DNA from 3 places in the Thioalkalivibrio sp. XN279 genome. Region 2 is predicted to be linked to each of the others. Evidence: riboswitches for the same ligand, from Rfam matches in the RefSeq annotation. Region 2 holds a riboswitch; each other region holds the start of a gene.
The links. Region 2 has a riboswitch for cyclic di-GMP ahead of G8346_RS04115 (hypothetical protein). Riboswitches for the same ligand answer to the same signal wherever they lie in the genome.

Region 1: linked by a shared signal. The riboswitch ahead of G8346_RS10185 (putative Ig domain-containing protein) and the one ahead of G8346_RS04115 (hypothetical protein) in region 2 are both predicted to bind cyclic di-GMP.
Region 3: linked by a shared signal. The riboswitch ahead of G8346_RS10725 (putative Ig domain-containing protein) and the one ahead of G8346_RS04115 (hypothetical protein) in region 2 are both predicted to bind cyclic di-GMP.

Annotation. Positions count from the first base shown of each region.
Region 1 is NZ_JAANBD010000028.1:110,077-113,350, forward strand. Features, by position in the region: gene galE (UDP-glucose 4-epimerase GalE) at 1-185, shown strand, start outside; gene G8346_RS10180 (PEP-CTERM sorting domain-containing protein) at 666-1,271, shown strand; cyclic di-GMP riboswitch class I at 1,449-1,534, shown strand; cyclic di-GMP riboswitch class I at 1,688-1,775, shown strand; gene G8346_RS10185 (putative Ig domain-containing protein) at 1,950-3,274, shown strand, end outside.
Region 2 is NZ_JAANBD010000023.1:243,991-247,264, forward strand. Features, by position in the region: gene G8346_RS04105 (HEPN domain-containing protein) at 1-383, shown strand, start outside; gene G8346_RS04110 (hypothetical protein) at 406-1,227, opposite strand; cyclic di-GMP riboswitch class I at 1,358-1,439, shown strand; gene G8346_RS04115 (hypothetical protein) at 1,495-3,078, shown strand.
Region 3 is NZ_JAANBD010000028.1:236,689-239,962, reverse strand. Features, by position in the region: gene G8346_RS10730 (UDP-glucose/GDP-mannose dehydrogenase family protein) at 1-384, shown strand, start outside; gene G8346_RS10725 (putative Ig domain-containing protein) at 416-1,414, opposite strand; cyclic di-GMP riboswitch class I at 1,469-1,555, opposite strand; gene G8346_RS10720 (mannose-1-phosphate guanylyltransferase/mannose-6-phosphate isomerase) at 1,858-3,274, shown strand, end outside.

The sequences.
Region 1 (3,274 bases), on a different contig from region 2:
AACGGATCACGGGCGAGCCACTACAGGTGCGCGAGGCCGAGCGCCGCGCCGGCGACCCGCCGACCCTGGTCGCCGACGCCCGCCGCATCCGCGAGCTGTTCGGCTGGACGCCGCAGCACGACGACCTGGACCGCATCGTGTCGTCGTCGCTGGCCTGGGAGCGTGCGCCGAAGTACGGGCGTTGAAGCCACAGCCATATACAGAATCCCGACCGTCCCGGCCACCCTGCACGCCCTCAGCCGGGCCTTTCCGATCATGTCGGTAAACTTGACATAACTTCCGGCAGCGGATGCCGCTTACCCAAGGGCATTTGCGCCAAAAAAAAATTAACAATTTTTCTAGGTATTACTCATAACCTACTTATTTAAATGTTTTTTGTTCTCTGTCATCGCGCGCCGAGACCGGGCGCATCACCCTGGCCCCAAGCCTGCGTACGGACCTCCTCGCATAACCCACGTCAATAAATTTGACGCCCTCATCCCACGCCTCGGGCCGCGCCTGAGACCCTGTGTCCAAGCAATTGTTTGAAAACCGGTTTTTTCTCCCTGGCGCGACCAGCAAAGCTGGCATGCGATATGCATCTCTCCTGGTGAGGGCTGGAGTTTCCAATCTCGAATAACAAACGCTCCGACCCGCGGTTAAAGGACAGACCGGAGGGTCACTTCATGAAAACCAGGACGATGATCTTTCAATGCATGCTCGCGGGCGTGGCGCTGCTGCTTTCCGGCCACGCGCTGGGCGCCTTGAGCCCGATCTCATGTGATGGGACGCCAGGCGCGAAGGCCAATACTGAGATGCCCGATTCATGCGCGATCGGGACGCTCAGCAACGATTCCGTCGCCTCCGAGACCAGCGCCGTCAATGGCCTCTTCCAGGGCGCGGGCGACCCGCTCCTGTTCGTCGGCAAATACGACCAGAAGACGGGGTATGACGAAGTGGTGCCGGGCTTCACGCTGAGCGCCGGCATATCTGACGACGAGGACTGGGATTATTTCTTCTCGCTGGTATCCATTTACTCCGGCACGGTCGATTTCGCGCTCATGGTGAAGCAGCCGGACGAGAATAGCCCGCCGTTGAACGAGTATGTGGCCTACTACTGGAGCGGCCTCACCCTCGACATCGAAGGGTTCTACAACAGCTTCAAGGGCGATTACTCCCACATCTCCGCCTTCATCCGCGGCGTGGACGTGCCGGTGAGCGAGCCGGCGCCGTTGGCGCTGCTGGGATTAGGGCTGGTGGGCGTCGCGCTACTGCGTCGTCGAGCCACCTAGGCTCAAGATTCGAGACGAACCACAAGCGCCTCCAGGAAATCCCTGGAGGCGCTTCTCTTTGCCTTTCAATAACTTTCGGGGGTCAGACCCCCCAAACCACCCGATAAATGCAGGAACCGTGACGCGGGTCACGAAAAACCTTTGCTTTTCGGCGCGCCGCTCTGCTACTTTCACCCTCGCTGACAAGGGCAAACCCGCCGAAAGGTGGGGACGCAAAGCCACCGGTCTAAGGGACGAAGTCCTACGACAGCGGGGTTGCCAAGCTGAGGTGCCGCCACACTCCCCTCCCCCCGGCGCCCTCGACTCCCCAGGCAACCCCCTGCACAGACGCCGCCCAAGGACCACGCCTCGAGGCGGTTTGCCCTGTGTCGGTAAGACCCGGCGACGGGATCTGTGAAGACAACAGAAGTAGGGGCCACTGAAAAAGGCAAACTCACCGAAAGGTGAGGACGCAAAGCCACCGGTCTAAGGGACTCCAAATCCTACGATAGCGGGGCTGCCAGGAATCATGGAAAGAATCGGCACACAATTGAGGCTGACACACCGGCAACGGTTCAGCAGCCACTTTCCAAGCCCGGCGCGTTCTCGCCGGCGCAGCACGACGCTACGCCATACGCACTGCACTGCCTCCCGTGAGTTGAACTTTTCCGTGGCCATGTTGCGAAGCGAGGTTTCGCCATGGCTATTCGGACCGAACATGTAAAATCAGCGCTCGGCGCGCTGGCCGTCTCTCTCCTGATGACCGTCGTTGGTTGCGGCGGTGAGGACGGCGGCGGGACTGGCAGCCTCATTTCCTCCGTTGCCAACCCGCCGCCGTCGGGCGTGAACCCCGACGAGATTTACGAGACCCGCGTCACCGGCAGCGTCGGCGATGGGCCGATCGTGGGCGCACGCATGCGGGCCCGCTCCAGCTCCGGGCAGTTGCTGCTGGAGACCGAAAGCAGCTCCACCGCCGATTACGACATCGTCATCAAGGCGCGCGGCAAAGACTACGCGCTGACAATAGAAGCGGACCAGGGCATCGACCTGGTGACCGGCATGGCGCCGGACTTCCGGCTCGTGACCGCGATCTCGCGCCCGAACAACCGCACCGTCAGCAACCTGAACCCCTTCACCACGCTGATCTTCGGCGCCGCCCAACGCGCCGGCGGTCTCAACGACACCAACGTAGCGACGGCCCGAGAGGCCGTGGTCAAGCGCTACGGCTTCGGCCTCGACGCTGCGATCGTCCCGGATCCCGCGGAAACCCCGATTGACGAGAACAACGTCCACGTCATCGTCAAGACCAGCGAAACGCTTGGCGAAATGATACGCCGCACTCGCGACGCCATGGTCGTCACCGGCGCCAACATCGACGGCGACACCGTGGTGGACCGCCTCGCCGCCGACCTGGTCGACGGCTGGATCGACGGCCAGGGCGCCTCGGGCGTCGACGCCCGCACGGCCGCGGTGGCGAACGTGGCGAGCGCCGCCGTGCTGCTGCAGGCCATGACCAATCGGCTGCACGTGTACGGTTACGATGCGACGACGGCGATGGACAGTGCCATCCAGCAGGTGCGTCCCGATACCCCCGCCGCAAACAACAGCGCGAACGTTGCCATCCCCGCCTCCGCCCTCGAGCAGGCGATGCGCTCGCTGCGGGCCGCGAAGGTGCTGAGCGACGACCCGCGTATCGACGAGACCATCGTCGTGCTGCAGGCCGTGGCGCCTGGCGCGCTGCCCGCCGACCTGGCCGCCGCCCTGCCCGCCGAGATCGACACTGTGCTGGAAGTGGCGACGCTCGACGCGGCCTATGCCGACGAGACCCAGCTGAGCGCCATCAATGCCGCCGGCCGCAGCGAAGCCCCAACGAACAATACCGAGCCCGAGCCGGACCCGAACGAGTCCACCGATCCGACCGATCCGGGCGACCCCACGGATCCTGGCGACCCGGCCCCAGAGCCCGACCCGGAACCGGCTCCTGAGCCTGATCCGAATCCGACGCCGGCACCGGCGAACAACCC
Region 2 (3,274 bases):
ACGAACTGGTGTGGAAGCGTTACCCGGGCCCCATCCGGCTCCTCTTGGACAACCGCTTCGTCTACCAGCCGTTCTGGGATCATGTGAACGGCTATATCAGTGAAGCGGAGTGGCAGGAGCGCTTCGACCGCAGCCGGTCCTCCGCGCGTCGGGCGCTGGGCGAGGGGCGCACCAAGAAGCTGTTCGCCGCCACCTTCGAGCGGCTCTACGTGCTGCGCAACCAGGTCCTGCACGGCGGCGCCACCTGGAACAGCCGCGTCAACCGCGACCAGATCCGCGACGGCGCCAACATCCTCGGTGACGTGGTGCCGATAGTCATCCACCTGATGATGGAGAACGCGCAGGGTGTGTGGGGCGAGGCGTGTTATCCGGTGGTGGAGTGAGGAGCGAGCGCTTGCGCGCTCCTCAGGCGAAATACCTGTTACCGAGGTAGTCCAGGTACGGTTGATGCTGCGTGGTGCAGACGGCTCGGATTCGCATGAACATGTCTTGGTAAGTCATCGAGCGGAAGCCGATGCCGTCAAGATCCAGCATTTCGCCAAATTTAGCAGCCTCTGCGGCATGTTCGGCGCCTTGGGTGCCTTCGACTTCATGCCAGGCGTACCACAGAGCCCATTCGTGCCCGGACCGCGCAAGACCCAACGCATGCTTCAATAGCTGTTGAGCGTGGAGCCAGCGGAAATTCCTCTCTGCGCCTTGGATCTGATGCGCCAGATCCTGGCAACACTTCAGGCCCGCCGATTTCCAATATGCTCGTCCGCCCTCAAAATACTTGGGGTTGAACTGGGCGGGGTGCCTGCCATAGGGCTCGAGGAACTTCGATTCGATCGCGATGATGCGCCCGGAGGTCAGCGCAAGGATGACATCCAGGTTCGGCGCATTGCCGGGCAGCCCTGTTCGATATTTCTGCTCGAACCTGATCTCCGCGATGCTTTCCGTCAAACCGAGTGCCTCGGCAAGCGGCGCCGGATCACGCTGGCGCCAGTACTCGAAGACATTGCAGGCCAGAGCCGAAGAAGAGTGCAGGGCCTGCATCTTTCCTCGCTCACCGTCACGCGGAAGCTCCGCCCCGTCGCCTTGTTCGAACTCCTTCATCGACGCATTCGAAAGAGGCACGTACAAGTTGTCCTCAAGGTTGAGCGTATAGCCTTGATCGTCGAACGCGACCCCCTGTGAGCGGGCCCATTCGCGTTGCCGGGCCCGGACTTGACCTGCTGGTGATCGCATAATTTCAACTCCTTATGAAGTGCGCCAACGCCGTAAGGGAAGGCTGCGGAAAACCCCTATGGCGTTATGTTAAATATCTACTTGAATTGCAAATCGGACTGAGTATGGTCCAAAAGTACCAGAAATGGTCTGACCGAAATGGCACACCTGCCGCGAGGTAGGGTCGCAAAGCCTCGGGTCTCCCCGTCATGGAAGACGGCCGGGCTGCCGAACCAGGCGTTAGGTAACTGACGATGCTCAGGACGCTTCAATGGAGGAAGCAACGCCATGAAAATCATTAGACCCGCACTAGCCTCATCTGCTTGCGCTGTTGTGTTGCTCGCAGGATCTTTAACCAACACTGCCCTGGCAGATGGCGCCACCCGGACACTTTATGCCAGCCAGGATGTCGATGTCGGCACCCTTAGTGTGACCCACGATTCCGATCAGGTTTGCGTGAGTTATGAATTGAGCGCCGAAGCGCTTGGAGAAGGCTGGCTCATTCACGAGACCCATCTCTACGTGGGTGCCACGGAGGCTTTCCCGCTGACGCGTGAGAATAAGCGCCTCGGCGAACCGTATTATGCCAATCCAGTCCCAGGGCAGTTTCCATACGGCGACGATCAATTGGGAGGGGTTCCAGCATGGAACACTTGCATCCCGACTGACAGCCTGGGAGAAATCACCAATGACACGCTGTATGTCGCTGCCCATGCCGTGATCAGCAACGAGGTAGCTGGTCAGTCGGAGGCAGTCATCTATGGTACTCGCACCGGTGGTGGCGCAAAGGGGCTGTATGAGATCGACGCCGTCGGTGGCGTCCTGACTCTGCTCCAATCTTTCGATGGCACGATGCTCGAGAACGGCACTGGATACTCTAACGGACTGGCTTACGACCCAGACGCCAATACGCTCTACTTCACTGCACCTCCGAGTGTGAACACGACATCTTCTCCGCTCTGGTACTACGTCCTCGATACGGGGCTGTATGGCAGGGCGTGTGAGATGGATCTCCCCGGCTCGGTTGTGGGTGCCGCATGGTATGACGGCGCGTACTACTACATCGCAGAGGGCACAAACACGCTTGTCCGATTCGATGTGGAATTGTGTGAGGGCACGACCGCCTGGGATAGCTTTGGGGAACCTGCTGATTTCACCTTTGGGGACTTCGCAATTTCCAGCGAAGGCATGCTTTACGGAAGTACCCGCATCGCGCCGCAGTTCTTCTTCACCATCGATCTGACTACCGGTGAGTTTGCAAAGATTGACGGTGCAAACGCGTTGGATCAGCAGCTCGCGTTTGGCTCGAATGGCACGCTTTACGGCGCAAACCACGCGAGTGGAATTTTCTCTGAAATTGATGCCCTGACTGGGATCAAGACGCCGTTGTCGCTGGTTGCCGCTGGCTTCGCCGACCTGGCGAGCGGCAAGTTGTTCATTCCTGATTATGAGACTGCATGGGCGGATGGTGGCCGTTTCAATACCCGTGGCAACTGGGGCATGTGGTTCACCTACGAGCCCTGCAACACCGAGTATGAGATTACGGTTACCAGCGTCAATAGCAATGCTGGTTACAAGCATTCATTCAAGCTCGGATTTGACATTGACGGAAACCTTGGGGGCACGGGTCAATTTATCGGTTCCACTCCAGGCTTCGAAGAGACACTCAGCGATTTCAACTACACGCTCAATGCAGATGGCGATATCACCTACGTCAGTTTCAAGGCGGTATATCCGAATGGATACACTTGGTATCCCGCCTTCGACCTGATCGGGGAGGACACTCTTTCGTTTAAGGAAGTGAACACGACCGATAATGTGAACGCTGCTACCGGAACCTGGACAACGAACAAAGTGTGCTTAGCCAACTAAGGCACGTGAACCTGCGATCTCGGGATTGCAGATTATTGTCCTAGCTCAAGGGAGGTCGTCTTAACGGGCGGCCTCCCTTTCTTATTCTTAATCCCGCTTGTCTGGGGCGGCATGACGGCGCGCTTTAACCGGGGTTCCCCGACCCAAGACCTCCAGATCGGCTATGCGCCGACACCAAGGGATTCCAATCCCTTCG
Region 3 (3,274 bases), on a different contig from region 2:
GCGCTGTGGGGCCTGGCGTTCAAGCCCAACACCGACGACATGCGCGAGGCCTCGAGCCGGGTCTTGATGGAGGCGCTGTGGGAGGCGGGCGCAACGGTGCGCGCGTATGACCCGCAGGCGCGACACGAGACGCGGCGGATTTACGGCGATCGGCCTGACCTGGTGCTGTGCAAGAACGCCGCCGAGGCGTTGGAAGGTGCCGACTGCCTGGCGCTGGTCACCGAGTGGATGGAGTTCCGCAGCCCGGACTTCGACGCCGTGAAGGAAGCGCTGGCCGAGCCGGTGATCTTCGACGGCCGCAACGTGTTCGACCCCGAGCACATGCAGCGCCTCGGCTTCACCTACTACGCCATCGGCCGTGGCGAGCGCCCGAGCACCACTTAAAGGGGGTCTGACCCCCGAAAGTGGTTGATTTTCAGGAAATCGTCTTGCTCACCACGGTCGAGAGCTTGCTCTCCAGGCCCTGCGCATCCACGGCCTTCATGCCGAAGTACCAGGTGCCAGCGCCCAGGTTCTCGATCACGTAGCTGGTCAGCCCGGCGTTCTCCAGCACGATCACCTGGTCGAGCGCCCCGGCGGCGCTGCCGAAGTGGATTTCGTAGCCGGCGAGGTTGGTCAGCGCCGAGCCGTCTTCCCGTTCCAGCGGCGGGACCCAGGAGAGCGTGGCGGAGCCGGTGACGGGCGGCGGCGCCTCCACCGTGACGTTGAACAGTGGCAGCGCCACCACCTCGAGCCCGTCCGACACGGCGATCTCGATGTTCGCGTGCAGGCCGACGTGCGCTTCCCCCGGTGTCCCGGACAGGCGCCCGGAGACCGTGTCGAAGCTCGCCCAGGCAGGCTTGCCGGTGATGGAAAAGCCGACCCCGTCACCGTCCGGGTCTGAAGCCTCGGGCTGGAAGCTGTAGCTCGATCCGGCCGTGACATGCGTGTCGGGCGTGCCGGAGATCTCAGGCGGCTGGTTCGGGTCCGGCACAGGCGCCGTATTTTCGCGCGTCACGGCGAGCGTGCTGACGTGCGCCGCGCCCGACTTGTCGTAGCCCGTGAAGCTCAGCAGGTTCGTGCCCACGGCCAATGCGATCGGGCCGGCCTCGTAAGCGTTCTTGCCGAGAAACGTCGCGCTGCCGCTGCCGCCCTGCGCGTTCGTCCAGGCGACGGTCGCGCCGCCGTTCACGCCCTCGAACAGGAGGTTCACGGTGATCGAGCCGGTTTCCGTCACGAAGCCGCTGCCGTGCGAGGTGATGCGCAGTTGCGAGGCCGGCGCGACGGGGTCCTCCACCGGGTCCGAGACGTCGCCGGGGTCCGACTTGTCCTTGTTGTTGGCATGCGAGGGCGGGGCGGCGAAGCCCGGGGCGCTCAGCATGGCGAACAGGATGGCGACCAGGAAGGTCGATCCCTTGGGAAGCAGTGCGTGCATGGTCAACTCCTCGCGGATGAGGGAGTCGACATGGGTGTGTCTGCTGAACTTCTGCCTGGCGGCCCGGCTGCCCTGGGATCGAGATCCTTTAGGCCCGTGGCTTTGCGTCACCACCTTTCGGCGGTTTTGCCTTTTTCAGTCAGACGGACTCGATCTTGCGATGAGCTCCCGTGTCAGTCTCCGTGTCGTGTTCGGGGTAGGTATCGGCGCATGACCGCGCGGGCTTGATGGTCGGGCCGCGAAAAAATCCGCGGATTCGCGACGTGCGTCACACTTCCACGGGCATCGCGGCGGGCCTGCCGAACGCCCTTCCGCTGCCAGGCGGGCGAAATCTTGATCAGGCGCGGACACCGTTCCAGCCGGGCGTGTTGTGATCCTGTTCCCACCCCGACCGTGTCCATGCCTTACAATCCGCCACATCGCCTGACGCAAGGAATGCCCGCATGATCGTTCCCGTCATCCTCTCCGGCGGCTCCGGCACGCGCCTCTGGCCGCTGTCGCGCGAGCTCTACCCGAAGCAATTGCTGCCGTTGATCGGCGACGAGACCATGCTGCAGGCGACGCTCAAGCGTCTCGATGGCATCAACGGGCTCGCCGATCCCATCATCGTCTGCAACGAGGCGCATCGCTTCCTGGTCGCGGAGCAGCTCAGGCAGATCGGCGTGAAGCCCGCCGCCATCCTGCTCGAGCCCGCCGGGCGTAACACCGCCCCGGCCGTCGCCCTGGCCGCGGCCACCGCCTTGCAGGAGCGCGAGCAGGGCGCCGACCCGGTGCTGCTGGTGCTTCCCGCCGATCACGTCATCCGCGATCGCGAGGCTTTCCGCGCCGCTGTCACGGCGGGCGCGCAGCTGGCGGAGGAGGGCAAGCTGGTGACCTTCGGCGTGGTGCCGGACCAGCCGGAGACCGGCTATGGCTACATCCGTGCAGCCGCGGACCAGGACGGCGCAGGCGAGGCCAGCGCCACTGCCGGCGGCGCCGCATCCGGCGCAGCGCAGCCCGCCCCCGTGCAGCAATTCGTGGAGAAACCCGACGCCCGGCTCGCCGCCGAGTACGTCAGCTCCGGCGAGTACTACTGGAACTCCGGCATGTTCATGTTCCGCGCCGGCCGCTACATCGAGGAGCTGCGCACGCATCGCCCGGAGATCGTGTCGCAATGCGTCGCCGCCATCGCCGGCGCGAAGACGGATCTCGACTTCATTCGCGTCGACAAGCACGCCTTCGAGGAATGCCCCTCGGACTCCATCGACTACGCGGTGATGGAGAACACGGCGCACGGATGGGTGGTGCCGCTCGACGCGGGCTGGAGCGACGTCGGCAGCTGGGCCAGCCTGCATGACGCTTCCGAGTCCGATGCCGCCGGCAACGTCATGGTCGGCGACGTGCTGTGCGAGGACGCGACCAACTGTTATCTCTACGCCGAGAGCCGCCTGGTCGCCACGGTCGGCCTGGCCGACTGCGTCGTGGTCGAGACCAAGGACGCCGTGCTGGTGGCGCCGCGCGATCGGGTGCAGGACGTGAAGAAGCTGGTCGAGCGGCTCAAGGCCGACGGCCGCTACGAGACCGCGCTGCATCGCCAGGTATTCCGCCCCTGGGGCAGCTACGACAGCATCGACAACGGCGATCGCTTCCAGGTGAAGCGCATCGTGGTGAACCCGGGCGCGCAGCTGTCATTGCAGATGCATCACCATCGCGCCGAGCACTGGATCGTGGTGCAGGGCACGGCGCGCGTCACCCGCGGCGACGAGGTGTTCCTGCTGGGCGAGAACCAGTCGACCTACATCCCGATGGGCACCACGCACCGCCTCGAGAACCCCGGCAAGGTGCCGCTGCACCTGGTCGAGGTGCAGTCCGGCTCCTACC